DNA from 4 places in the Rhizobium sp. 21-4511-3d genome. Region 4 is predicted to be linked to each of the others. Evidence: predicted binding sites of a transcription regulator. Region 4 holds the regulator's gene; each other region holds the start of a gene.
What was found. Region 4 encodes PhoB, which activates phosphate uptake and scavenging genes when phosphate is short. Its sites were predicted from a motif close to TGTCATNNANCTGTCAT; they were not measured.

Region 1 (5,895 bases), on a different contig from region 4:
GGCATCGAGATTGGAGAGCGGCTCGTCGAACAGGAAGGCCGCGGGTTCGCGGACGATGGCGCGGCCCATGGCGACGCGCTGGCGCTGGCCGCCGGAGAGCTGGCGCGGCTTGCGCTCCAGGAAGGGTTCGATCTCCAGCGACTTCGCCGCCTTGACGATCCGCCGCTCGATCTCGTCCTTCGGCGTGTTGCGGTTCTTCAGGCCGTAGGCGAGGTTCTGGCGCACCGTCATATGCGGATAGAGCGCATAGTTCTGGAAGACCATGGCGATATCGCGCTCCGAGGGTTCCAGGTCGTTGACGACGCGCTCGCCGATGGCGATCTGGCCCGACGTGATGCCTTCCAGACCGGCGATCATCCTGAGCAGCGTGGACTTGCCGCAGCCGGAGGGGCCGACGAGAACGACGAGCTCGCCGTCGGCGATATCAAGCGAAACGCCCTTGATGACTTCGACGCCGCCGCCATAGGTCTTGCGGACATCCTTGAGGGTGATTCTGGCCATTACTTCTCCGTCTCCACAAGACCTTTTACGAACCAGCGCTGCATCAGCACCACGACGAGGATGGGCGGAATGATCGCAAGGATCGCCGTCACCATCACGAAATTCCAGGGCGTTGCCGCGTCGGTGAAATCCACCATCTTCCTGAGCCCGATAATGATCGTGTTCATCTGCGCGTCATTGGTAACGAGCAGCGGCCAGAGATACTGCGTCCAGCCATAGATGAACAGAATAACGAAGAGCGCGGCGATATTGGTGCGCGACAGCGGTAGCAGGATATCGCGCATGAAGCGGAACGGTCCCGCATTGTCGATGCGCGCCGCCTCCAGCAGTTCGCCGGGGATCGTCAGGAAGAACTGCCGGAACAGGAAGGTTGCGGTCGCCGAGGCCATCAGCGGCAGGGTCAGTCCTGCATAGGTATCGATCAGGCCGAGATCGACGATGACTTTGTAGGTCGGCAGGATGCGCACCTCGACCGGCAGCATCAGCGTCACGAAGATCATCCAGAAGAACACCATGCGCAGCGGAAAGCGGAAGAACACCACCGCGAAGGCCGACAGGAAGGAGATCAGGATCTTGCCGACGGCAATCAGGATCGCCACCACGAAGGTGTTGAAGAGCAGCCGTTCCAGACTGACGCCGACGGCGCGCTCGACGCCGCCAAACAGCGCCTCGCTGTAATTCTCGGTGAAGTGGCTGCCCGGCAGCAACGAGATCGGCGGCTTGATGATCTCGGCAGAGGTCATCGTCGAGGCGATGAACGTGTAATAGATCGGAAAGGCGACGATGATGATGCCGATGATCAGCATCAGGTGGCCGATGAGGCTGGCGATGGGGCGTTTTTCAATCATTTCAGGCCCTCACGCATAGTGCACGCGCTTCTCGACGAAGCGGAATTGGAAAGCCGTCAGTGCGATGACGATGATCATCAGGATCACCGACTGGGCCGCGGACGAGCCGAGATTGAGGTTCACGAAGCCATCGTTATAGACCTTGTAAACAAGCGTTTCCGTCGCCTTTGCCGGGCCGCCGCCGGTCACCGAATGGATGATGCCGAAGGTGTCGAAGAAGGCGTAGACGGTGTTGACGACGAGCAGAAAGAAGGTGGTCGGCGCCAGAAGCGGGAAAACGATGGTCCAAAAGCGGCGGCTGCCGCGGGCGCCGTCGATCGCGGCTGCCTCGATCAGCGATTTCGGGATCGCCTGCAGGCCGGCGACGAAGAACAGGAAATTGTAGCTGATCTGCTTCCAGGCGGCCGCGACGATGACCAGCGTCATCGCCTGGTTGCCATTCAGAAGCGGATCCCAGAGAAAGCCGTTGCGGCGCAGGATATAGGCGAAGGTGCCCATGGCCGGATTGAACATGAAGAGCCACAGCATGCCGGCGACGGCAGGCGCCACGGCATAGGGCCAGATCAGCAGCGTGCGATAGAAGGTCTGCCCACGCACCACCTTGTCGGCGGCCGTCGCCAGGGCCAGCGCCACGACCATCGAGAGCAGCGCCGTCAGAACGCTGAAGACGACGGTGACGTAGAGCGAGTGCAGATAGTTGGGATCGGCCAATACATCGCGAAAATTCGCAAAGCCGACGAAGCCGCTTTTCAGGCCGAAGGGGTCTTCGCGCTGCATCGACTGGTAGAGCGCCTGGCTGGCCGGCCAGAAGAAGAAGACCACCGTGAGGATGATCTGCGGGGCCACCAGGAAATAGGGGAGGATCTTGTTCGGAAAGACGACGCGCTGCACGGCGATCTCCTTGGCATGAAGGGACCGCCCGCGGCCGAAGCTGCGGGCGGCATTGCGCCGTAACTTACTGGCCGATCGCCTGCTGGATTGCGGCATTGCCGCGTTCGACCGCCTTGTCGAGGGCAGCCTTGGCATCCTGCTTGCCGGCGAGCATCGCTTCGAATTCTTCGTTCATGATGTCGCGTACCTGCGGCAGGTTGACGAGACGGACGCCCTTGGAGTTTTCGGTCGGAGCCTTGCCCATCATCTGCAGGATCGGCGTTTCGCGGCCCGGGTTCTTCTCGTAGAAGCCGGACTTCTTGGTGTCTTCATAGGCGGCCATGGTCACCGGCATGTAGCCGGAGACCTGGTGCAGGCGTGCCTGGATCTTGGTCTGCGACAGGAAGTGGAAGAACTGGGCGATGCCCTTGTATTCCTCATCGCTCTTGCCGGCGAAGACCCAGAGGCTGGCGCCGCCCGGAATAGTGTTCTGCGGACGTCCTTCGCCTTCATAGTAAGGCAGCTGGCCGATGCCGTAGTTCATGCCCGTCTTGATGATGTCGCCGAGGCCGCCGGAGGATTCGGTCATGATGCCGCATTCACCCGAAGTGAAGAGCTGCTTGGCCTCGGAGGTACGGCCGCCGTAACGGAACGTGCCGTCCTTGGCGAGATCGGCGATCGCCTGGAAATGCTGAACGAAGAGCGGCGAGTTGAAGGCGAGCTTCACGTCGGTGCCGGCAAGACCGTTTTCGTTGGAGCCGTAGGAAACGTTGTTCCAGGCGGCGAGGTTTTCGGTCTGGATCCAGGTCAGCCAGGTGGACGTCAGGCCGCAGGAGGAGGCGCCGCTCGACTTGATCTTCTTGGCAGCTTCGAACACTTCAGGCCAGGTCTTCGGCGGGCTTTCCGGGTCGAGACCGGCCTTCTTGAAGGTGTCCTTGTTGTAATAGAGGATCGGCGAGGACGAGTTGTAGGGGAAGGACAGCATCGTGCCATCAGGCTTCGAATAATAGGCGGCGATACCAGGCAGATATTCCGACTTGTCGAACTTGAAGCCACCCTTTTCGAGAACCTGGGCCGCCGGCATGATCGCGCCCTCGGCGCCCATCATCACGCCGCTGCCGGCATCGAAGACCTGCAGGATCGCCGGCGCCTGCTTGGCGCGGAAGGCGGCGATGCCGGCATTCAGGGCCTCCGGATAGGTGCCCTTGAAGACCGGAACGATCTTGTAGTCCTTCTGGCTGTCGTTGAATTCCTTGGAGAGCTGGTTGACCACCTCGTTATTGGCGCCCGCCATGGCGTGCCACCACTGCAGTTCGGTCACCGCGAAAGCGCTCGAAGCGAAGGAGAGCGACAGGGTGACGGTTGCCGCCGATGCGGCGATGAAACGAATGGACATGGTTCCTCCCTATGTGTCCTGCCGCGCCGTTTCAGCCGGTCACGGCTTGCCGGCGCAGATCCTCCTCGATCTCACCGGCCGGTTTCGTTGCGAAACTTTGCGCATACAAAACGAAAAGAAACGAACTGGCAAATGAAATTGTGAAGGTTTTGTGACATAGTGTTTATGACAGTTTTGTCGAGTGCGGCTTTGGTCGAATTCGCAAGCCATCTTCTCTCCCGCGGGACGACCTGATAGCGTCGCCGCCATGCATTCCTCGCTCCAGCTTTCCCCCCATGATCACGCCCTTCTCGACGGCCGCCACGGCGAGGCTGCGGCATTTGCGATGCGGCTTCTGGTGCGCTTTGCCGAAGCCGTCGGCGCTCAGGAATTGGTGGATATCGAAGCGGCCCATATCGACGGCTGTCTCTATCTCGGCGAGGTCAGCCTCGATTTCGTCGAGCGCATGGTCTCATGGGGCGGGCGCGTCCGGGTGCCGACGACGCTGAATGTCGGCTCGGTCGATCTCATCCATCCCGAACTGTTTCGCGGCGACGCGGAGCTCGGCCGCAACGGCGCGCGGCTGATGCGGGCGCATGAAGAGCTCGGCTGCGTGCCGACCTTCACCTGCGCGCCCTACCAGACGATCTTCCGGCCGCGATTCGGCGCGCAGATCGCCTGGGCGGAATCGAATGCCATCGTCTTTGCCAATTCTGTGCTCGGCGCCCGCACAAATCGCTATGGCGATTTCATCGATCTCTGTTGCGCGCTGACCGGCCGGGCGCCCTATTACGGACTGCATGTCACGGAGAACCGCCATGCCACAGTGCTGATCGATGTCGAAGCTTTCCCTGACGGCGATGCCGGATCGATCTGCGTTGCGGCCGGTCACGCCATCGGCCGCCGCTGCGGCGACAGGATCCCGGTTATCCGTGGTTTGCCGAAGGAAAGCTCCGAGGACGATCTGAAGGCGCTGGGCGCCGTTGCCGCGTCGGCGGGTGCCGTCGCACTTTTCCATGCCGTCGGCCTGACGCCGGAAGCGCCGACGCTTGAGGCAGCCTGCGGCGGAAAAGAGCCGGTGGAGATCATCCGTCTCAGCCGTGACGACATCCGCGAGACGATCCGCAATCTCTCGACGGTGGCGGAGGGCACGGCGCTTGCCGCGGTGAGCATGGGCACGCCGCATTTCTCGATCGGCGAGTTCGAGCGGCTGATGCCGCTGCTCACGGCGGAGAAGGCGGCGACCGACATCTATATCAACACGAACCGCGAGGTTCTGGCGGAGCTCGAAAACCGCAGCTGGCGCGCGAGGCTGGAAGCCGCGGGCATCACGCTCGTCATCGATACCTGCACCTATGTGACGGCGATCATCCGCGACATGTCCGGCGCCGTCATGACCAATTCCGGCAAATGGGCTTATTACGCGCCCGGCAATATCGGCGTCGACGTCGCCTTCGGCTCGCTGGCCGAATGCATGGCCTCGGCCCGGGCGGGCAAGGTGGTGCGGCTGTGACCAGTTTCTTCGCAACGACGCTCATGGAAGGCAGCGCGGCAGCGCCGGCCTTCGTGCTGGCCGAACCCCTGAGCTTCTGGGGCGGCGTCGATTCCGCGACCGGCCGGATTATCGACCAGTGGCATCCGCAGAGCGGCCAGTCGATCAGCGGGTCTATCCTGGTCATGGAAGCCGGACGGGGATCGAGTTCGGGAAGCTCGGTGCTCGCCGAAGCGATCCGGCTGAAAACGGCGCCTTCAGGCATCATCCTGTTGAAACGCGACGCGATCGTCGTCACCGGCGCAATGGTCGCCGAGGCGCTCTATGGCATCGGCTGTCCGGTCGTGCTGGCGCGGGCGGAGGATTGGACGCAGATCGTGCAGGCCGAGCGCCTGTCTGTTGTAGCCGGGGAGCGCGAGGCGCGAATAGAGATTGTGCAGCCGTGAGCGGCTGCTGGAGGAGGATGAAATGACCAAGACCGAAAAGCCGCTGGCGATCAGCGCACCGGAGCCACGCACGCTCGACCTGATCTTCAGCGACGCGGCGCGTCGCGTGCTTCATGATAAGTACGAGATCGTCGAGGCGGACCCAGACAATATTGCCGGTCTCGGCGATGCCGTTCTCGGCAAAGCCCGCTACATCATCGGTCAGCCGCCGCTTTCGGAGGAGACGCTGGCGCGGATGACCTCGCTGCGCTGCGTGCTGAATGTCGAAAGCAATCTCATCAACAACATGCCCTATGACATTCTCTTCCAGCGCGGCATCCATGTCGTCACGACCGGCCAGGTCTTCGCCGAGCCGGTGGCCGA
Region 2 (5,895 bases), on a different contig from region 4:
ATGAAGCCGCGCATCGAAATCTCCTGGCCTGCCAGCGTCTTGACCTTGTTCGAGAATTCCAGGCCGAGCACACCGAATTTGCCATAAAGCTCGTCGAAGCTGAGCGCTGTATCCGCCGCGCGCGACATCGACGCCGCAAAGGGCAGTAGGCCGGCAGCGACCATGAATGCGCGCCGGTTGAGAAGCGGGGCCAAAGGCTTTTTCATGCCGATCTCCATCAAATGGGTTCCCGGCCGTGACAGCCGGGAATGTGATTGGCAAAGAGAGGGGACGGTGTCCCCCGATGGATCAGTTGGTTTGCTTCGCGCCGAGCGCGAAGGCATCGGCCAGCACGCGATAGACGTCGCTCTGTTCCATATAGCCCTTGAAGCCTTCGGCGCCGGGGCCGGTTGCCTGCAGCACCAAGTCGTCGACGGTGTGAGCGCCGGAAGCCTGGCTCTTCGGCAGGTTGCCCTGAACGAAGACGGCACCGGGGACATCCTTGTAGGCTTCGTTCGCGACGAAATCCTTCTTCTCGTTCTGAACCGCCGGAGTGAACGGATTGTCGAGCTTCGGACGGAAAGTTTCGTAGTGATCCGGATAGTTCGATACGAACATCGCGAGACGTTTGGAAACGTCGATATTGTCAGGATAGCCGTCATTGTTTGCGTCGACATAGTTGGTAAAGCCGCGACCAGCGACCTTCTCGCGCATGTCGGTGCCTTCAACGGTGTCGTCGACCGTGCCGACGATGGTAATGCCGTGCGTATGGTCGCCGGTGACGACGATCATCGTATCCGGGTTGCTGGCAGCAAACTCCTTGGCAACGCCGATTGCCTTGTCGAACTCGATCGTGTCGACGACAGCGCGCTCGTTGTCGAGCGGATGGGTCATCTTGTCGATATTCGCGGCTTCGACGACCAGAAAGAAACCTTCCTGGTTCTTCGACAGCGTATCGAGAGCGACCTTGGTCATCTCGACGAGACCCGGCTGTGCCGGGAACTTGCCGACAGTGCCCTTCTTCAGGAATTCACGGTCCAGCGTCGTATCCATGTTGCCGGTGTGGAACAGGCCGAGGATCTTGCCGTCGTTGGCGCCGGCAGCTGCCGACAGTTCCGTCTTGTCGGTCGCAAGCTTGTAGCCGGCGTCCTGGAACATCTTGACATAGTCCTTGTCGTCCTTGCGCTTCGAGCCCGCGGTTGCCTGCGGCAGGAAGTAGGCCGAGCCACCACCGAGAACGACATCCGGCTTCACGTCGAACAGCATGCCGGTGATTTCGGCCTTGTCGTCGCGGCGGCGGGTATGGGAGACGACGGCAGCCGGCGTGGCGTCCTGGAGCTCCGAAGTGGTGATGATGCCGATCGACTTGGCGGTCTGGCGGCGCAGGGCTTCGCCGAGCGTTTCGACGCGCGGATCGTCGAGCGTATCGGGCGTACGGTCGGCATAAACGCCGAGCGAGTTGATGGCGCCCTTATGGCCGCTCATGTAGGCCGACATCGTGTTGGCGCTGTCCGTCGTGATCGAATCCGTCGCCGAGGTGCCAATGAAGGCCATACGGTCGAGATCGTCCATGTTCAGGCGGCCATTGGCCTTACCTTCGGTCATGCCCTTGGACATGATGCGGGCAGCAGTGCGATGCGCAACGGAAAGACCGTCGCCGATCAGGAAGATAACGTTCTTGGCCTTCGGCGCGGTGCCGGTGCCGTAGACGTTCCAGGTGACCGACTTCTTCTCGTCACCGGCCGAAACCTCGACCTTGTACTCGCCGGGCGCGGCGATCGTCAGGCCGCGCAGGATGATGGCGGAACCGAGCGCCTTGTCTTCCTTACCCTTTTCCAGTTCTACAAACTTGGCCTCGCCCCCGAGAACCGTCTTGTAGTCCTGACCATTGACCGTGATCTTGATGTCTTCAGCCTTGACCTGCTTGCCGAGCTCGACCTTGAAATCGAACGGCGAGCCGGCGAGAATCGTCGCACGGTCAAGCGGATAGACGGTGGCCGCCTGTGCGGCACCGGCAAGAATCGTCGTGGCCGCCAGAGCGGCAAAAATCATACGCATGGAAAACCCCCGTTTTCGTTGCAGTCAATAAACAACGGGCCGGGGATAGCCGCCGGGGATGACATGTCGATGACATCGCTATGACAATCTGCCGCAGCCGCCGGGAGGCCGTTGGGCCAGCGCAAAAACCTTGACTCCTGTGGAAAACCTTTTAAGAGCAACGGCGGAAAAGGAATTATCCATGGTTCGCCGCGAACACGCCATTGCTGCATGCAATGACCGGGCACTGAGTGCCGGGATGGATATTGCCGTTCCGGTTTCTTCCAAAACCAAGGCCAAAACGACGACGAAAACCGTCTGACGTCTCTGGCCTGCCGCTCTCTCCCCGGCCCGGCTGGGGACAGGAAGCCGCGAGGATTTCGCGCCTTCCCCCCTCACCGGACAAGAGGAGAGAAGAGAAAGAGAGCTTAAAATGGGTTTCAAAGTAGCAATCGCGGGAGCAACCGGAAACGTCGGCCGGGAAATGCTCAACATTCTTTCCGAACGCGGCTTCCCAGCCGATGAAGTCGTGGCGCTCGCTTCCGCCCGCTCCCAGGGCACGGAAGTTTCCTACGGCGACCGCACGCTCAAGGTTTCCAACCTCGAAAACTACGATTTCTCCGACACCGATATCTGCCTGATGTCCGCCGGTGGCGACGTCTCGAAGAAGTGGTCGCCGAAGATCGGCCAGCAGGGCTGCGTCGTCATCGACAACTCCTCGGCCTGGCGCTACGACGCCGAAGTGCCGCTGATCGTGCCGGAAGTGAACCCCGACGCCATCTCGCTCTTCACCAAGAAGAACATCATTGCCAACCCGAATTGCTCGACCGCCCAGCTCGTCGTGGCCCTGAAGCCGCTGCATGACGCTGCCAAGATCAAGCGCGTGGTCGTCTCGACCTACCAGTCGGTTTCCGGCGCCGGCAAGGACGGCATGGACGAGCTCTTCAACCAGACGCGCGCCGTCTTCGTTGCCGATCCGATCGAGAACAAGAAGTTCACCAAGCGGATCGCCTTCAACGTCATCCCGCACATCGACGTGTTCATGGAAGACGGCTACACGAAGGAAGAGTGGAAGGTTCTGGCCGAGACCAAGAAGATGCTCGACCCGAAGATCAAGGTGACTTGCACCGCGGTTCGCGTCCCCGTCTTCATCGGTCATTCGGAATCGGTCAACATCGAGTTCGAAAACGAGATTACTGCCGACCAGGCCCGCGATATCCTGCGCGACGCCCCGGGCTGCCAGGTCATCGACAAGCATGAGAACGGCGGCTACATCACGCCTTACGAATCCGCCGGCGAAGACGCGACCTATATCTCGCGCATCCGCGAAGATGCGACTGTCGAGAACGGTCTCAACATGTGGGTCGTTTCCGACAACCTGCGCAAGGGCGCCGCTCTGAACGCCATTCAGATCGCCGAACTCCTGGTCAACCGCGGCCTCGTCAAGCCGCGCAAGCAGGCCGCCTGATACCGAATATTAACCATAGCTTGCTATCAGCCCCGCATGTCGTCAGACTTGCGGGGCTTTTCCTTAAACAGGCAGACGGCAATCGCGCGGCAGACCGCCAATCTCGCTAAAAGGTGATCGTGACAAAATCACCCCCGGCTGGCATTCTGCCCGGCATTCCAGCGACTGCAGATCGAGATCGGGGTTTCTCATGCGCATGACAAAGTTCTTGGTGGCGGCCATCGCGGCGGTGGGCGCTTTCCATGTAGTTCCGGCAGCGGCCAATGCTGCGCAATGCGGCAATAACGGCGCCGGCTTCGATGCCTGGGTGCAGCAGTTCAAGCAGGAAGCTGCAGCGCAGGGCGTCAGCCAGTCGGTTCTCAACCGCGCCTTCGCAAACGTCGCCTACAATCGCCCGACAATTGCCGCCGACCGCGGCCAGAAGAGCTTCAAGCTCTCCTTCGACGCCTTCATGCAGAAGCGCGGCGGCGCCGCGATCATCTCCCGCGGCAAGGGCATGAAGCGCTCCAACCAGGCGCTCTTCACCTCGATCGAGCGCCGTTACGGCGTCCCCGCTGGCCCACTGATCGCAATCTGGGGCATGGAAACCGGCTTCGGCAGCTATATGGGCACGCAGCACACCATGTCTGCGGTCTCGACGCTGGCCTACGACTGCCGCCGCTCCGACTATTTCACCGACCAGCTCTACGCTGCCCTTCAGCTCGTCTCCGAAGGCTATCTGAGCCCGCAGGCGCGTGGCGCCGCGCACGGCGAAATCGGCCAGACGCAGTTCCTGCCGCGCAACGTCGTCCGCTTCGGCGCCGATGGCGATGGCGATGGCCGCGTCGACATGGTCGGCTCGCGCGCCGACGCTCTCGCATCGACCGCAAACTTCCTGAAGGGTCACGGCTGGCGCGCCGGCGCAGGCTACCAGCCGGGCGAGCCGAACTTCGTCGCCATCCAGGGCTGGAACGCCGCGACAGTCTACCAGCAGGCAATCGCCTATATCGGTCAGCAGATCGACGGCCAGTAAGCCTCGGCGACAGATTGATTGCAGACGAAATCGAAAGGCGCCTCATGGGCGCCTTTCTCATTTGGCTTCGGCTCGTGCCATCGGTTGCGGCACCAGTGAGCCCGCCACGACGCAATTGCGTCCGGAGGCCTTGGCGGCATAGAGCGCCATATCCGCCCGCTTGACCAGATCTTCAAAATGATGACCGCCGCCGGCTTGCGTGCGGCCGGCGCAGCCGAAGCTCGCGGTGACCACCAGGCTTTCTCCGCCCGGCAATATGATGACTGCACGCTCTATCGCCTCACGCACGGCTTCGGCAACGGCCGCCGCCTCATCCGGCGTCACATCGGGCAGCAGCGCAAGAAACTCTTCCCCGCCATGGCGCACCAGCAGATCGAACTGGCGGAAATTATGCTTGGCGACAGCCGCAACGTGGCGCAGCACGATATCGCCGACGTCATGACCATGGATATCGTTGATCTTCTTGAAATGATCGAGATCGAAGAGCACCACCGAGATCCATCGTGACCCACTTTTGGCCTGCTCGAAGAGGGCGGCTGCAGCCGCCTCGAAGCCACGGCGGTTATAAAGCCCGGTCAGAAGATCCGTCTGCGCCGCACTGCGAAGCTCTCCGACCAAAACCTCACGCTCCCGTGTCAGCCGCGAGATCATCCCGAGACCCTTGGTCGCCAATGTCGCGACAACGCCAGCAAGCAGCAGCAAGCCGCCGCAGAGCACGAAAACCAGCATCACATGCAGATGCGAGCGCTGCGCCAGCGTTTCGCCGGTGCGATGGATGTCCGCAGTCGCCTCGGTGATCTTCTCCTTGAGGAAAGCGATGCGATCAGCCTGCGCCGCCGCCCAATCGTTGCGGACCTCCAGCGGAGGCCGCGCTTCGCGGGTCAGGATCGCATCGGTCACCGCGTCGGCACGAACCTGCTGCGGCAGTTTCATGTAATCGCTAATCGACGTGACGAGCGGGGACGTCGAGTGGAAGACCATATGGTCCATACCCTCGGCCTGCATCATCTTGCCCTGCACATAGAGGTCGCTGGAGCGCAGCGAATAGCCGTGCTCGCTCAGGTGACGCGTGCCGATGAATGTTAGCAGCCGCTCACCGTAATAGGTCAGCAGGATACCCATCAGCTCGTTCGATTTTGCCAGCAGGACGGGATCCTGGATCAGCGGCGAGAGCGCATCGACAACATCAAGCTGCTTCAGCGCCGCCTGCCAATAGACATAGCCCGGATCGCCCCCGGCATAATATCCGCGGTCGACAGCGGCGCGGATCGAAATGATACGGCTATAGGCAAGTGCGAGATCGGAGAGTTCGTTCTGGAGATTGCCATCGAGCATGCCAGCCGAGGGCAGGCTCATCTGGAATTTCCGGCGCTCCTCATCGAGCCGCGCGCGGCTCTGC
Region 3 (5,895 bases), on a different contig from region 4:
TGAACAAGTCGTTCACGGATGGCCTCGTGGCGGAGTGGTGACGCAGAGGACTGCAAATCCTTGTACCCCGGTTCAATTCCGGGCGAGGCCTCCAACTTCAAACAATCCCCGTTTGAATGATTCCGAATATAATCGCGATGATTTCATCGCGCGGGATCGTATTGCCCATTTTTGGGATAATGCTGTTTTAGGCTTATCTTATTTGTGAATAGACCAATCCTCAACTTCTGATAATATAGACAGATCTAAAATCCCATGTGACGTTGTATCTTGCGTATAGCGGCAGGATAACACATGGCGAAAACACGATATATTTTCGATCATCGATCCGAAAAGGCCGTTCTCTATCAAGCCGGCAAGTTTCTCTTCCCGATCGGCGGCAGCAAGGCCGAGCATTGGGTGGATGGCGACTATGTCTTTTCTCTTGCGACGCAGAAGATCACCTACTGGATTCTCGGCAGGGATTTGTACGGCCATCTCGGCAATGGCGAATTGACGCGCGATCCGGTTTTCTACTTCGGTGAGTGAAGCTCTTGACATTTGCATTCGTGAGAACAAAATAGGAACAAACGACGGAGGTTCCTATGACGCATGCCGAGCAGGTTATCGCAAATGCCCTCGCGACCGTCGCCGCCAGCCGGGCGGAACGGGAGAAGGACGAGGAACGCCGCAGGCGGGTTTTCGGCAAGATCGAGATCGGCCTGCCGCTGCCGCAGATCAAGAACAGGCAGCTGACGCTCGATCTTCATTGAGAGTGTGACAGCTGTGGCGGCCTGTGTGATCTCAGCCGCAAACGCGTGGAAAAGCCCGAGGCTGCGGCCCTTCCCGGCCAGCTTTTATTGCAACAGAACCCCATTTGTGACAGTTGCGTGACAACTCAAGCATCCACGGGGTCACCATGTTAAGCTGGTTTCGCAAACTTCTTCCGCGCGAAGACCGATTCTTCGATCTCTTCGCTCAGCATTCACGCACCGTCGTCGGCGCCGCAGAAGCGCTGAACGAACTTCTGGCCGGGAATGATCCGGAGCGCCATTGCGAGCGCATCGTCGCGCTCGAAAACGAGGCGGACGATATCACCCGCGAAGTTCTGCTCGCGGTCCGCCGCAGCTTCATCACGCCCTTCGACCGCGGCGATATCAAGGATCTGATCCAGTCGCTCGACGATGCGATCGACATGATGCACAAGACGGTCAAGACGATCCGGCTGTTCGAGCAGAAGAGCTTCGATCCCGGCATGCAGGAGATGGGCAAGGAAATCGTCAAGGCGGCGCATCTGATCGCCGAGGCCGTCCCGCTGCTCGACCGGATGGGCGCCAACGCGCCGCGGCTGACGGCGATCGCCGAAGAGGTGACGCGCGTCGAGGGCCGGTCCGACGAACTCTACGACCTCGGCCTCAAGGATCTCTTCCGCCGCCACGGCGGCTCGAACCCGATGGCCTATATCATCGGCAGCGAGATCTATGCCGAGCTTGAGAAGGTCGTCGACCGTTTCGAGGACGTCGCCAATGAAATCAGCGGCATCGTGATCGAGAACGTGTGATGGATGCCACCCTCGCCTTTCCGCTGCTTGCCGGGCTGATCGCCGTCGCGCTGTTCTTCGACTTCCTGAACGGACTGCATGACGCGGCGAACTCGATCGCCACGATCGTCTCGACACGCGTTCTCAGGCCGCAATATGCGGTGATGTGGGCGGCGTTCTTCAACTTCATCGCCTTCCTGTTCTTCGGCCTGCATGTCGCCGAGACCCTCGGCACCGGCATCATCAATCCTGAGATCGTCAGCCCGATGGTGATCTTTGCGGCGCTGATGGGCGCCATCATCTGGAATATCGTCACCTGGGTCTTCGGCATACCGTCGAGCTCCTCGCATGCGCTGGTCGGCGGCCTCGTCGGCGCCGGGCTTGCCAAGGTCGGTTTCAGCTCGATCGTCTGGGGCGGCCTTTTGAAGACGGCGGGCGCCATCGTGCTGTCGCCGATGATAGGCTTCCTGCTGGCGCTGTTCCTGGTGCTCGCGGTGTCCTGGATCTTCGTGCGCCAGACGCCCTTTGCCGTCGACAGCACCTTCCGCATCCTGCAATTCGTCTCGGCCTCGCTCTATTCGCTCGGCCACGGCGGCAATGATGCGCAGAAGACGATGGGCATCATTGCCGTGCTGCTCTATTCGCAGGGCTATCTCGGCGGCAGCTTCCATGTGCCGCTATGGGTGGTGCTGTCCTGTCAGGCGGCGATGGCGCTGGGCACGCTCTTCGGCGGCTGGCGAATCGTCCATACGATGGGTTCGAAGATCACCAAGCTCAATCCGATGCAGGGCTTCTGCGCCGAGACCGGCGGCGCGTTGACGCTGTTCGGCGCCACATGGCTCGGCATTCCGGTCTCGACGACGCACACGATCACCGGCGCGATCATCGGTGTCGGCGCTGCCAAGCGCGTCTCGGCCGTCCGTTGGGGGCTTGCCGGCAATATCGTCGTTGCCTGGGTCGTCACCCTGCCCGCGGCAGCGCTGATCTCGGCGCTGTTCTATTGGGCCGCCAGCCTCTTCGCCTGATGTGAGGCCTCAGTTACCGGCGGGCTTGCCCCGCCGGTGCCACCAGACCGACAGCCTGCGGCGCCAGCGCCGGGCGATCGGCAGGTCGTGCGACAGCACGATGAAGCCCAGCGGCAGCATCCAGAAGCCGAGGATGGGCAAAAATCCCAGCAAACCGCAGATGATCAGCAACAGGCCGATGGCCATGCGTGCGATGCGCGAGCGCGGCAGCGGTATGCGCCATGACCCAAGAATGAGTTCTCCGGTCGCGTGATCGATGCCGAAACGCTTTTCGCGCTTTTTATCCGTGTTGTTTTTCCCGTCAGTCATCCACAGGAGATGGGGATAAGTCCAATAATTGCAAGGAGATGTCATTTTTTTGAAAAAACCGCTTGGCAAATCGAACAAGCATTTGTATTAGCCCACTCACACCGCGGCAAGCGGTGATCCCTGGTAGCTCAGCGGTAGAGCATTCGACTGTTAATCGACAGGTCGCCGGTTCGAATCCGGCCCGGGGAGCCAGTTTCATCAGCGATAAGCTGACAGATTGAATGAGCCGGTTCGACCACGAACCGGCTCTTCTTTTTTCCACGACATCGAAACTCGGAACAATCATCCGCCTCGCCTCTTACCGCTTTATGGCAAATGATTTTTCAGAACGTTGCGAGCAGGCGCTCCAGGCCTTCATGCGGGAGTTCGGCATCACCGACCGCGACCGGGCGATGCGCCACATCGTCAAGGACTGGCTGATCAGCCACGGCTATACGAAGCCCGCAGACGAGGCTGACGGCACGCGAGAGCGCGCGGACGGCCGCGATCCTGAATTCGTGCAATACCCAAGCTATTACAAGGATGGCGGTAGCCTTTGATCAGAGCGCCGAGGCGCCGATCAGGTCGCAATCGATTCTAAGGCCGATATTGCTGACGCAGACAGCGCCGGCATCGGCGGCGACCTGCGCCGGATCATTGGCGGCGAAGCGGAACGGTGCGGGCACCCGTGTCGGCTCGGACGGCCAGAGGACGGGCCGGGAGAGGTCGAGGCGGGTGGTTTCCGTCGCCTCGGTTTTCAGCATCGCGGTCGCGGCCATCATGCCGCCGATCGTCACGGCGACCGACAGGGCTGCCTTGAACGACATATCCGCTGCTTCGAAAAAGGAAATGACCATTGGAGACCCCGGCGCCGCATCATGCGGCTGAGGGCTTCCTAGCGGCGCCCCGACGCATCTGCCAGCGGCTTTGCCTGTTAAGGTTTACGCGTAACCACGCTGCCCTACAGGCGCCTGAAACCTCTGCGGGAAAGTTCGGAACAATGACGCGGCCCGCGGGTTCCGTTTCTGTCACCCCTAGAGAAAAGCAGATCAAGGAGGAGTTTCTCCATGCGTAAGACATTTGCCGCAGCCTCGCTGCTCGCCCTCGGCCTTGCCGCTCCGGCCTTCGCCCAGTCGGCACCGGCTTACGACACCACGGCTCCCGATGCGCCGCTCTATTCTTCTGACGCGAGCAACGACAGCAACGGCTCCCATCCTGTCCGCATCGAGCGCGTCGATCCGACAACGACACAGAGCATTGCGGAGCCCCGCGGCGTTCTGGAATGCCCGAACATGCCGCGTCAGGGCCAGGGTGTGGATAGTCGCGCCGGCCAGGGCGGCGCTTCGATCAGCGAGCGCTGCCGCGAATACGACAACTGATCTCCGGATCAGCCAAGCGAAAAGGCCGGTTCTCACCGGCCTTTTTCATGTGCGCGGCAAGGCGAATAAAACTGTCTTCCCAACTGAAACTTTTGATCCAAGCCTACCGTAGATACGTAGCAGACCAAAAGAACGGGACAGGGAACGAAAGCATTGGCGAAGGCAGCGGAAAAACCGGTTATTCTCTGGTTTCGCAAGGATTTGCGTCTCGACGACAATCACGCGCTGCACGAAGCCTGCGCCTCCGGCCGCCCGATTATCCCCCTTTATATCCGCGAGCCTGAAACGTCGGGCAACGGGCCTTTGGGTTCGGCCCAGGCATGGTGGCTGCACCATTCGCTGGAGGCGCTGGAGACCTCGCTGCACAAGCACCACGGCAGGTTGGTGCTGATCACAGGAAATGCGCTGGAGGTGCTCCAGGCGCTGGTCAAATCCACCGGCGCGGAGACGGTGCTCTGGAACCGGCGCTACGATCCGCCGGGCATTGCCGTCGATATGAGGATCAAGCACGAGCTGGAGCGGCAGGCCGTCGAGGCGCGCAGCTTTGCCGGGCAGCTGCTGCATGAGCCTTCGAAGCTAAAGACCGGCGGCGGTACGCCCTATCGCGTCTACACGCCGTTCTGGCGGGCGCTCGAAGGCTCGGGCGAGCCGCCGCATCCGCTCGATGCACCGAAGAAATTCTCCTTCCCCAGCCATTGGCCGCATTCGGAGCCCCTCGCCTCCTGGAAGCTGCTGCCGGTCAAGCCGGATTGGGCATCGGAATTCAGCGATATCTGGACGCCGGGCGAAGATGCGGCGCTGGAGAAGCTGCAGGATTTCGTCGACGAGCGGCTGAACGGCTACAAGAAGGACCGCGATTTCCCGTCGGTTGCCGCGACCTCGATGCTCTCGCCGCATCTGGCACTCGGCGAAATCTCGCCGGCACGGATTTGGGAAGCGACGCGCGGTCTCTCCAAGCGGGTACCGTCAGACGATCTCGTCCATTTCCGCAAGGAGCTTGCCTGGCGCGAGTTCTGCTACCACTTGCTCTTTCATTTCCCGAAGCTTCCCTATGCCAACTGGAACGACCGCTTCGACGGCTTCGAATGGCATAATGACAAGGGACATTTCAAAGCCTGGACGCGTGGCCTGACCGGCTACCCGATCGTCGATGCCGGCATGCGCCAGCTCTGGCGTCACGGGATCATGCACAATCGTGTCAGAATGATCACCGGCTCGTTCCTGATCAAGGACCTGATGATCGACTGGCGCCGCGGCGAGAAATGGTTCCGCGACACGCTCGTCGATGCCGATCCGGCAAGCAATGCCGCCAATTGGCAATGGGTGGCGGGATCGGGCGCCGATGCCTCGCCGTTCTTCCGGATATTCAACCCGATCCTCCAGGGCGAGAAGTTCGACCCCGATGGAGATTATGTGCGGGAGTTCGTCCCGGAGCTCGCAAAGCTCGACAACAAATATATCCACCGCCCCTTCGAGGCGCCGGCGGCCGTGCTTGAGAAGGCCGGCATCGTGCTCGGCGAGACCTACCCGAAACCGATCGTCGATCACGCCAAGGCCCGCGACCGGGCGCTGAAGGCCTATAACGCCATAAAGGACGCTGCATGAACGCGCATTTTCATCTCGCCCGGCCGCCCGAAAGCCGCTTGAAGATCGCCGTCATCGGCTCGGGAATATCGGGGGCGTC
Region 4 (5,895 bases):
CTGCAATGTCAACAAAACTACGGCTTTCGTGGCTTCTGGGTGACGCTCAAGCGATGTCGCGTTTCATCAACAGCTAATGTTGCAGAAATGACTCTGTGGGGAAGCAAGTTGGGGAAAACTTGAAATTCGATTCATCCGGATTCCCGCGACTCTTGTCACGGAGTCAGCCTCACACTAGGTTAAAACTCAATTACTAGACTGCATGCGGCGGAACTAGTCACCAAAATTAGTCAAGCGTTTCTTGTGTCGGATTCATCCGGGGCAAACGGTGAAGGATTCTGCCTTCACAACGCTTAAACGGCGGAGACACAGGGCATGAACTGGACAGACGAGCGGGTCGAGAAACTCAAGAAACTGTGGTCCGAAGGGTTGAGCGCGAGCCAGATCGCGGCGCAACTTGGAGGCGTAAGCCGAAATGCCGTCATCGGCAAGGTTCACCGTCTGGCACTGCCGGGCCGTGCCAAGGCCGGCGGCAATGCAACGGCGGCACGGGCTCCGAAGCGCACGACTTCGGCACCGCGCGCTCCGAACTACGCATCGCGCATGACGACCCGCACCGTTGCCCGCCCGCAGGGCGCAACGATGCTGAAGGAAGAGATCGAAATCGACGTCATGGAGGAGATGGAATATCGTCCGGCTTCCAACGTTGTCGTGCCGATCTCCCGCCGTCTTGGCCTGACGGAACTGACCGAACGCACCTGCAAGTGGCCGGTCGGCGATCCGCTGAAGGACGATTTCCATTTCTGCGGCTGCGAAAGCCCGGATTCTTCGCCCTACTGCACGTATCATCAGCGTCTGGCTTACCAGCCGGTCAATGATCGCCGCAGGGCCGCAGCCCGGGCAAACTGAGCCGGGTAAAGACAAACGAAAAACGGGCCTTTCGGCCCGTTTTTTTGTATCTGCATGTCAGGAGGCCGTAGCCTCCCTCACTCAGGCTTCCATGGAGTAGCCGGCACCGCGGACGGTGCGAATGACATCCTGCATGTTCGAGAAGTTGAGCGCCTTGCGCAGGCGACCGACATGGACGTCGACGGTGCGCTCGTCGACATAGATGTCGTGACCCCAGACGCCGTCGAGCAGTTGCGAGCGCGAGAAGACGCGACCCGGCGACGACATCAGGAACTCCAGAAGACGAAACTCGGTCGGCCCGAGACGGACTTCGCGGGTCTTGCGGTGAACGCGGTGCGTTTCGCGGTCGAGTTCGATATCGCCGCACTTCAGCACGGTCGAGAGAACTTCCGGCTTGGCGCGGCGCAGCATCGCCTTGACGCGGGCAACGAGCTCGGGCGTCGAGAACGGCTTGACGACGTAGTCGTCGGCGCCGGTCGACAGGCCACGGACGCGCTCGCTCTCTTCGCCGCGCGCCGTCAGCATGATGATCGGCAGGCGCTCGGTTTCCGGGCGCATGCGCAGCCGGCGGCAGAGCTCGATGCCTGATACGCCAGGCAGCATCCAATCGAGGATAAGAAGGTCCGGCGTGCGCTCCTGAAGGCGGATTTCCGCCTCGTCGCCGCGCAGGATGGTATCGACTTCGAAACCTTCGGCTTCGAGATTATAGCGAAGAAGCACGCTCAGTGCTTCTTCGTCTTCAACGACTGCAACTCTCGGGATCATTCTATTCTGTCTCCTGAGGCCCGGTCCGGATGATTATTCCGTTACCGCGCCGACGGTGTTGGCGGTGTCGTCCTTCGGACGCTCGCCTTCCGGCTGAGCGCCGGTCGCCATGTAGTAGATTGTTTCAGCAATGTTCGTGGCGTGGTCGCCGATGCGCTCGATGTTCTTGGCGCAGAAGAGCAAATGCGTGCAGCTGGTGATGTTGCGCGGATCTTCCATCATGTAGGTCAGGAGCTCGCGAAACAGCGACGTGTACATCGCGTCGATTTCCTCGTCGCGCTCGCGGATCGACTTCGCCTTGTCGGCAGCGCGCGTCGTGTAGACGTCGAGCACTTCCTTCAGCTGGACGAGAGCGAGCTCGGAGAGATGCTCCAGGCCACGGGCGAGCTTGCGCGGAACGCCGGTGCTCTGCACGGCGATGACGCGCTTTGCGGTGTTCTTGCCGAGGTCGCCGACGCGCTCGAGGTCGGCGGCGATGCGGATCGAACCCATGATCTCGCGCAGGTCCGACGCCATCGGCTGGCGGCGGGCGATGGTGACAATCGCCTTGTCGTTGATCTCGCGCTCGGCGTGATCGAGGATCACGTCGTCGGAGATGACCTTCTGCGCCAGCGCCGCGTCGCCATTGACGAGGGCGCGGACAGCGTCGGAAACCATCTGCTCGGCCAGGCCGCCCATTTCGGAAATGCGGCGCGAGAGGAACTTCAGGTCTTCGTCATACGCAGAAAAAATATGTGTCGATGCCATGGGTAAAGTCCTTGAGTGTCTATCGGGGGTCGTGACGCCAAAGATCAGCCGAAGCGGCCCATGATGTAATCCTGGGTGCGCGGATCGTCCGGATTGGTGAACATCTTGTCGGTGTCGTTCTCCTCGACGAGGTTGCCGAGGTGGAACATGGCCGTGCGCTGCGAAACGCGGGCGGCCTGCTGCATGGAGTGCGTGACGATGACGATCGTGTAGGCTTCGCGCAGCTCGTGGATCAGTTCCTCGACCTTTGCGGTGGCGATCGGGTCGAGTGCCGAGCACGGCTCGTCCATCAGGATAACTTCAGGCGAGACTGCAACGGCGCGGGCGATGCAGAGGCGCTGCTGCTGACCGCCGGAGAGGCCGGTGCCGGATTCATGAACGCGGTCCTTGACCTCGTTCCAGAGGCCGGCGCGCTGCAGGCTGGTCTCGACGATCTGGTCCATGTCGGCCTTGGTCTTGGCCAGACCATGGATGCGCGGGCCGTAGGCAACGTTTTCGTAGATCGACTTCGGGAACGGGTTCGGCTTCTGGAACACCATGCCGACGCGGGCGCGCAGTTCGACCACGTCGATATCCGGATCGTAGATATCGTCGCCATCGAGCGTGATCTTGCCGGTGACGCGGCAATTGTCGATCGTGTCGTTCATGCGGTTCAGGCTGCGCAAGAAGGTGGACTTGCCGCAGCCCGACGGGCCGATGAGCGCCGTAACGGTGTTTTCGCGGATGTTCAGCTTGACGTCGAAGAGGGCGCGCTTTTCGCCGTAATAGACGGAAACGTCCTGGCCGATCATCTTGTAGGGAATGCTGTTCATCTTCTGGTCCAGAGCCTTTTCAACTGCTGCTTCTGTCAACATGTTCATTGGGTTTTACTCCGTTTACCAGCGGCGCTCAAAGCGACGGCGCAAGAGGATGGCTCCGAGGTTCATGACGATCAGGAACAGGAGGAGGACGATGATGGCACCCGACGTACGTTCTACGAAGGCGCGTTCGGCTTCGTTGGCCCACATGTAGACCTGGACGGGGAGCGCGGTGGACGGGTCGAGAGGCGTGGCCGGTGCACTGGCGACGAAGGCGACCATGCCGATCAAGAGAAGCGGCGCGGTTTCGCCGAGCGCGTGCGCCAGGCCGATGATGGTGCCGGTCAGAATGCCCGGCATGGCGAGCGGCAGCACATGGTGGAACACCATCTGCATCTTCGAGGCGCCGAGACCGAGAGCGGCCGCGCGGATCGACGGCGGGACGGCGCGAAGAGCCGCACGCGTCGCGATGATGATCGTCGGCAGCGTCATCAGCGTGAGCACCAGACCGCCGACCAGCGAGGCCGAGCGCGGCATGCCCATGAAGTTGATGAACACAGAGAGACCGAGCAGACCGTAGACGATCGAGGGAACGGCAGCGAGGTTGTTGATATTGACCTCGATCAGGTCGGTCAGCCGGTTCTTCGGTGCGAATTCCTCGAGATAGATCGAGGCGGCGACACCGATCGGCAGCGACAGCACCAGAACGATCGCCATCAGATAAAGCGAGCCGATGAGGGCAACGCCGAGGCCGGCGGCTTCAGGACGGCTGGAATTGCCGTTGACGAAGAGGCCCGTGTTGAACTGCTTGAAGAGAGCGCCGCTCGACTTCAGTTCGTTCATCCAGCCAACCTGCTTGTCGTTGACCTTGCGGTTCTTCTCATCGACGGAGAGATCGATCTGGCCCTTGTTGGCGCTGTCGACATTGGCGTCGGCGAGAACCGTGACGTTGATCGTCTTGCCGATGATCGACGGGTCGGCGACGACCATGTCGCGCAGCTGGATCGGAGCGCCCTTGGAGAGCATCGCCGATGCGTCACGCACGTCGGGACGGCTCGATGCGTTGATGTTGAGCTGCTTGACGATGGCGTCACGCAGCAGGGCGCCGTAATTGGCGGCGATCAGGACGGACGGATCGGTCGCGCGCTTGTTGCCCGGATCGATCGTCTTCTCAGTGAACTCGATCGGCAGCGAGATCGCCGTCTGCTGGAAGGCGGTGTAGCCCTGACGGATGACCGTCGACAGCAGGATGACCAGGAAGATCAGGCCGAAAGCGATAGCGGCCATGCCGTAAGCCTGGAAGCGGCGTTCGGCGGCGTAGCGGCGCTTGATGCCGATGTCGCGGCGCGCAGGTGCCTTGGATACGAGGGTGCCGGAAACCGGAGAAGCGATATTCGTCATTCGTACTGCTCCCGGTATTTGCGCACGATGTAGAGCGCGTAGATATTGAGGCAAAGCGTGATCAAGAAGAGCGTGATGCCGAGCGCGAAGGCGACGAGCGTCTGCGGCGAGGTGAACTCAAGGTCACCCGTCAGCTGGTTGACGATCTTGACCGTCACGGTGGTCATCGGCTCGAAAGGATTGATCTGCATGCGGGCGGCAACACCGGCCGCAAGCACGACGATCATGGTTTCGCCGATGGCGCGCGAGGCGGTCATCAGCAGTGCGCCGACGATGCCCGGGAGAGCAGCGGGAAGCACTACCTTCTTGATGGTTTCGGAGCGCGTGGCACCGAGGCCGAGCGAACCGTCACGCAGGGCACGCGGCACGGCGGTGATGATGTCGTCCGACAGCGAGGAGACGTATGGGATCAGCATGATGCCCATGACGATACCGGCGGTCAGAACGCTCTGTGCCTGGATGAAGTTCGTGTAGTTGCCCGTCAGGAGGCCGCTGACCTGCGAGGAAAGATCGCGCAGGAACGGGCCGACGGTGACGAGGGCGAAGAAGCCGTAAACGATTGTCGGGATACCGGCCAGAACCTCGAGCAGCGGCTTTGCCAGCGAGCGAAGCTTCGGCGAGGCATATTCGGCCATGTAGATCGCCGCAAACAGGCCGACCGGAACGGCGACCAGCATGGCGACGAAGCCGATATAGAGCGTGCCGAGCAGCAGCGGGATAAGGCCGAACTGGCCTTCCGACGAGCTGCCGGCACCGGCAAAGCGCGGATCCCAGACCGTGCCGAAGAAGAATTCGAGCGGTGGGACGCTGGCGAAGAAGCGCAGGGCTTCCGACAGCATCGACAGAACGATGCCGATCGTCGTCAAAATGGCGATCGAGGATGCCAGGAGTAGACCCCAGAGCATGACGCGCTCGACGCGGTTGCGGGCGCGGAAGCGGGGCGTGATGCCGCGCAGAGCATAGAGCGCACCGGCAACGGCAAGCACCAGCACGATGGCGCTCATGATCAGGCGGCTGCCGGCGCTTTCGGCGTTCAGCAGCTTGGCGGCGTCCAGCATGTAGGGCTGCGGCTCGCCGGCGAGCGGAACGCCCTTTTCGTTGAGCTTGGCCTGGACGGCCTTGGTGTCGGCACCGAGCGCGGCGAGCTCGTCAGCCGTCAGCAGATTGAAGCCGCGGCCGATGGTGGCGACCATGCTGTAGCTCAAGTCCTGCTCGGCAGCACTCTTGGCCTTCACATCTTCAGGGAAGGCGTTGCGGACGGTGGATTCGATGATGCCCGGGCTGGCGGCGAGCCAGACACAGAGAACGACGAGGGCCGGAAGGACGGCCCAGATGG

Region 1: ugpB (sn-glycerol-3-phosphate ABC transporter substrate-binding protein UgpB) is a predicted target of PhoB. The motif match lies at 3,756-3,772, and genes of this name have one in related genera.
Region 2: ACQZ5H_RS20090 (alkaline phosphatase) is a predicted target of PhoB. The motif match lies at 2,096-2,112, and genes of this name have one in related genera.
Region 3: ACQZ5H_RS04400 (DUF47 domain-containing protein) is a predicted target of PhoB. The motif match lies at 859-875, and genes of this name have one in related genera.

What each region holds. Positions count from the first base shown of each region.
Region 1 is NZ_JBNWCF010000003.1:295,508-301,402, forward strand. It holds gene ACQZ5H_RS09790 (sn-glycerol-3-phosphate import ATP-binding protein UgpC) at 1-501, opposite strand, end outside; gene ugpE (sn-glycerol-3-phosphate ABC transporter permease UgpE) at 501-1,349, opposite strand; gene ugpA (sn-glycerol-3-phosphate ABC transporter permease UgpA) at 1,359-2,240, opposite strand; gene ugpB (sn-glycerol-3-phosphate ABC transporter substrate-binding protein UgpB) at 2,305-3,615, opposite strand; gene ACQZ5H_RS09810 (aconitase X) at 3,863-5,107, shown strand; gene ACQZ5H_RS09815 (aconitase X swivel domain-containing protein) at 5,104-5,532, shown strand; gene ACQZ5H_RS09820 (hydroxyacid dehydrogenase) at 5,555-5,895, shown strand, end outside.
Region 2 is NZ_JBNWCF010000009.1:95,493-101,387, reverse strand. It holds gene ACQZ5H_RS20095 (hypothetical protein) at 1-206, opposite strand, end outside; gene ACQZ5H_RS20090 (alkaline phosphatase) at 289-2,037, opposite strand; partial or broken gene ACQZ5H_RS20085 (hypothetical protein) at 2,149-2,338, shown strand; gene ACQZ5H_RS20080 (aspartate-semialdehyde dehydrogenase) at 2,450-3,484, shown strand; gene ACQZ5H_RS20075 (lytic murein transglycosylase) at 3,675-4,496, shown strand; gene ACQZ5H_RS20070 (GGDEF domain-containing protein) at 4,554-5,895, opposite strand, start outside.
Region 3 is NZ_JBNWCF010000001.1:811,039-816,933, reverse strand. It holds tRNA gene ACQZ5H_RS04415 (tRNA-Cys) at 21-94, shown strand; gene ACQZ5H_RS04410 (hypothetical protein) at 295-528, shown strand; gene ACQZ5H_RS04405 (hypothetical protein) at 585-752, shown strand; gene ACQZ5H_RS04400 (DUF47 domain-containing protein) at 899-1,540, shown strand; gene ACQZ5H_RS04395 (inorganic phosphate transporter) at 1,540-2,544, shown strand; gene ACQZ5H_RS04390 (hypothetical protein) at 2,554-2,853, opposite strand; tRNA gene ACQZ5H_RS04385 (tRNA-Asn) at 2,971-3,045, shown strand; gene ACQZ5H_RS04380 (hypothetical protein) at 3,075-3,392, shown strand; gene ACQZ5H_RS04375 (hypothetical protein) at 3,393-3,689, opposite strand; gene ACQZ5H_RS04370 (hypothetical protein) at 3,900-4,211, shown strand; gene ACQZ5H_RS04365 (cryptochrome/photolyase family protein) at 4,365-5,816, shown strand; gene ACQZ5H_RS04360 (NAD(P)/FAD-dependent oxidoreductase) at 5,813-5,895, shown strand, end outside.
Region 4 is NZ_JBNWCF010000007.1:85,397-91,291, forward strand. It holds gene ACQZ5H_RS16665 (GcrA family cell cycle regulator) at 316-849, shown strand; gene phoB (phosphate regulon transcriptional regulator PhoB) at 931-1,614, opposite strand; gene phoU (phosphate signaling complex protein PhoU) at 1,648-2,361, opposite strand; gene pstB (phosphate ABC transporter ATP-binding protein PstB) at 2,406-3,221, opposite strand; gene pstA (phosphate ABC transporter permease PstA) at 3,237-4,559, opposite strand; gene pstC (phosphate ABC transporter permease subunit PstC) at 4,556-5,895, opposite strand, start outside.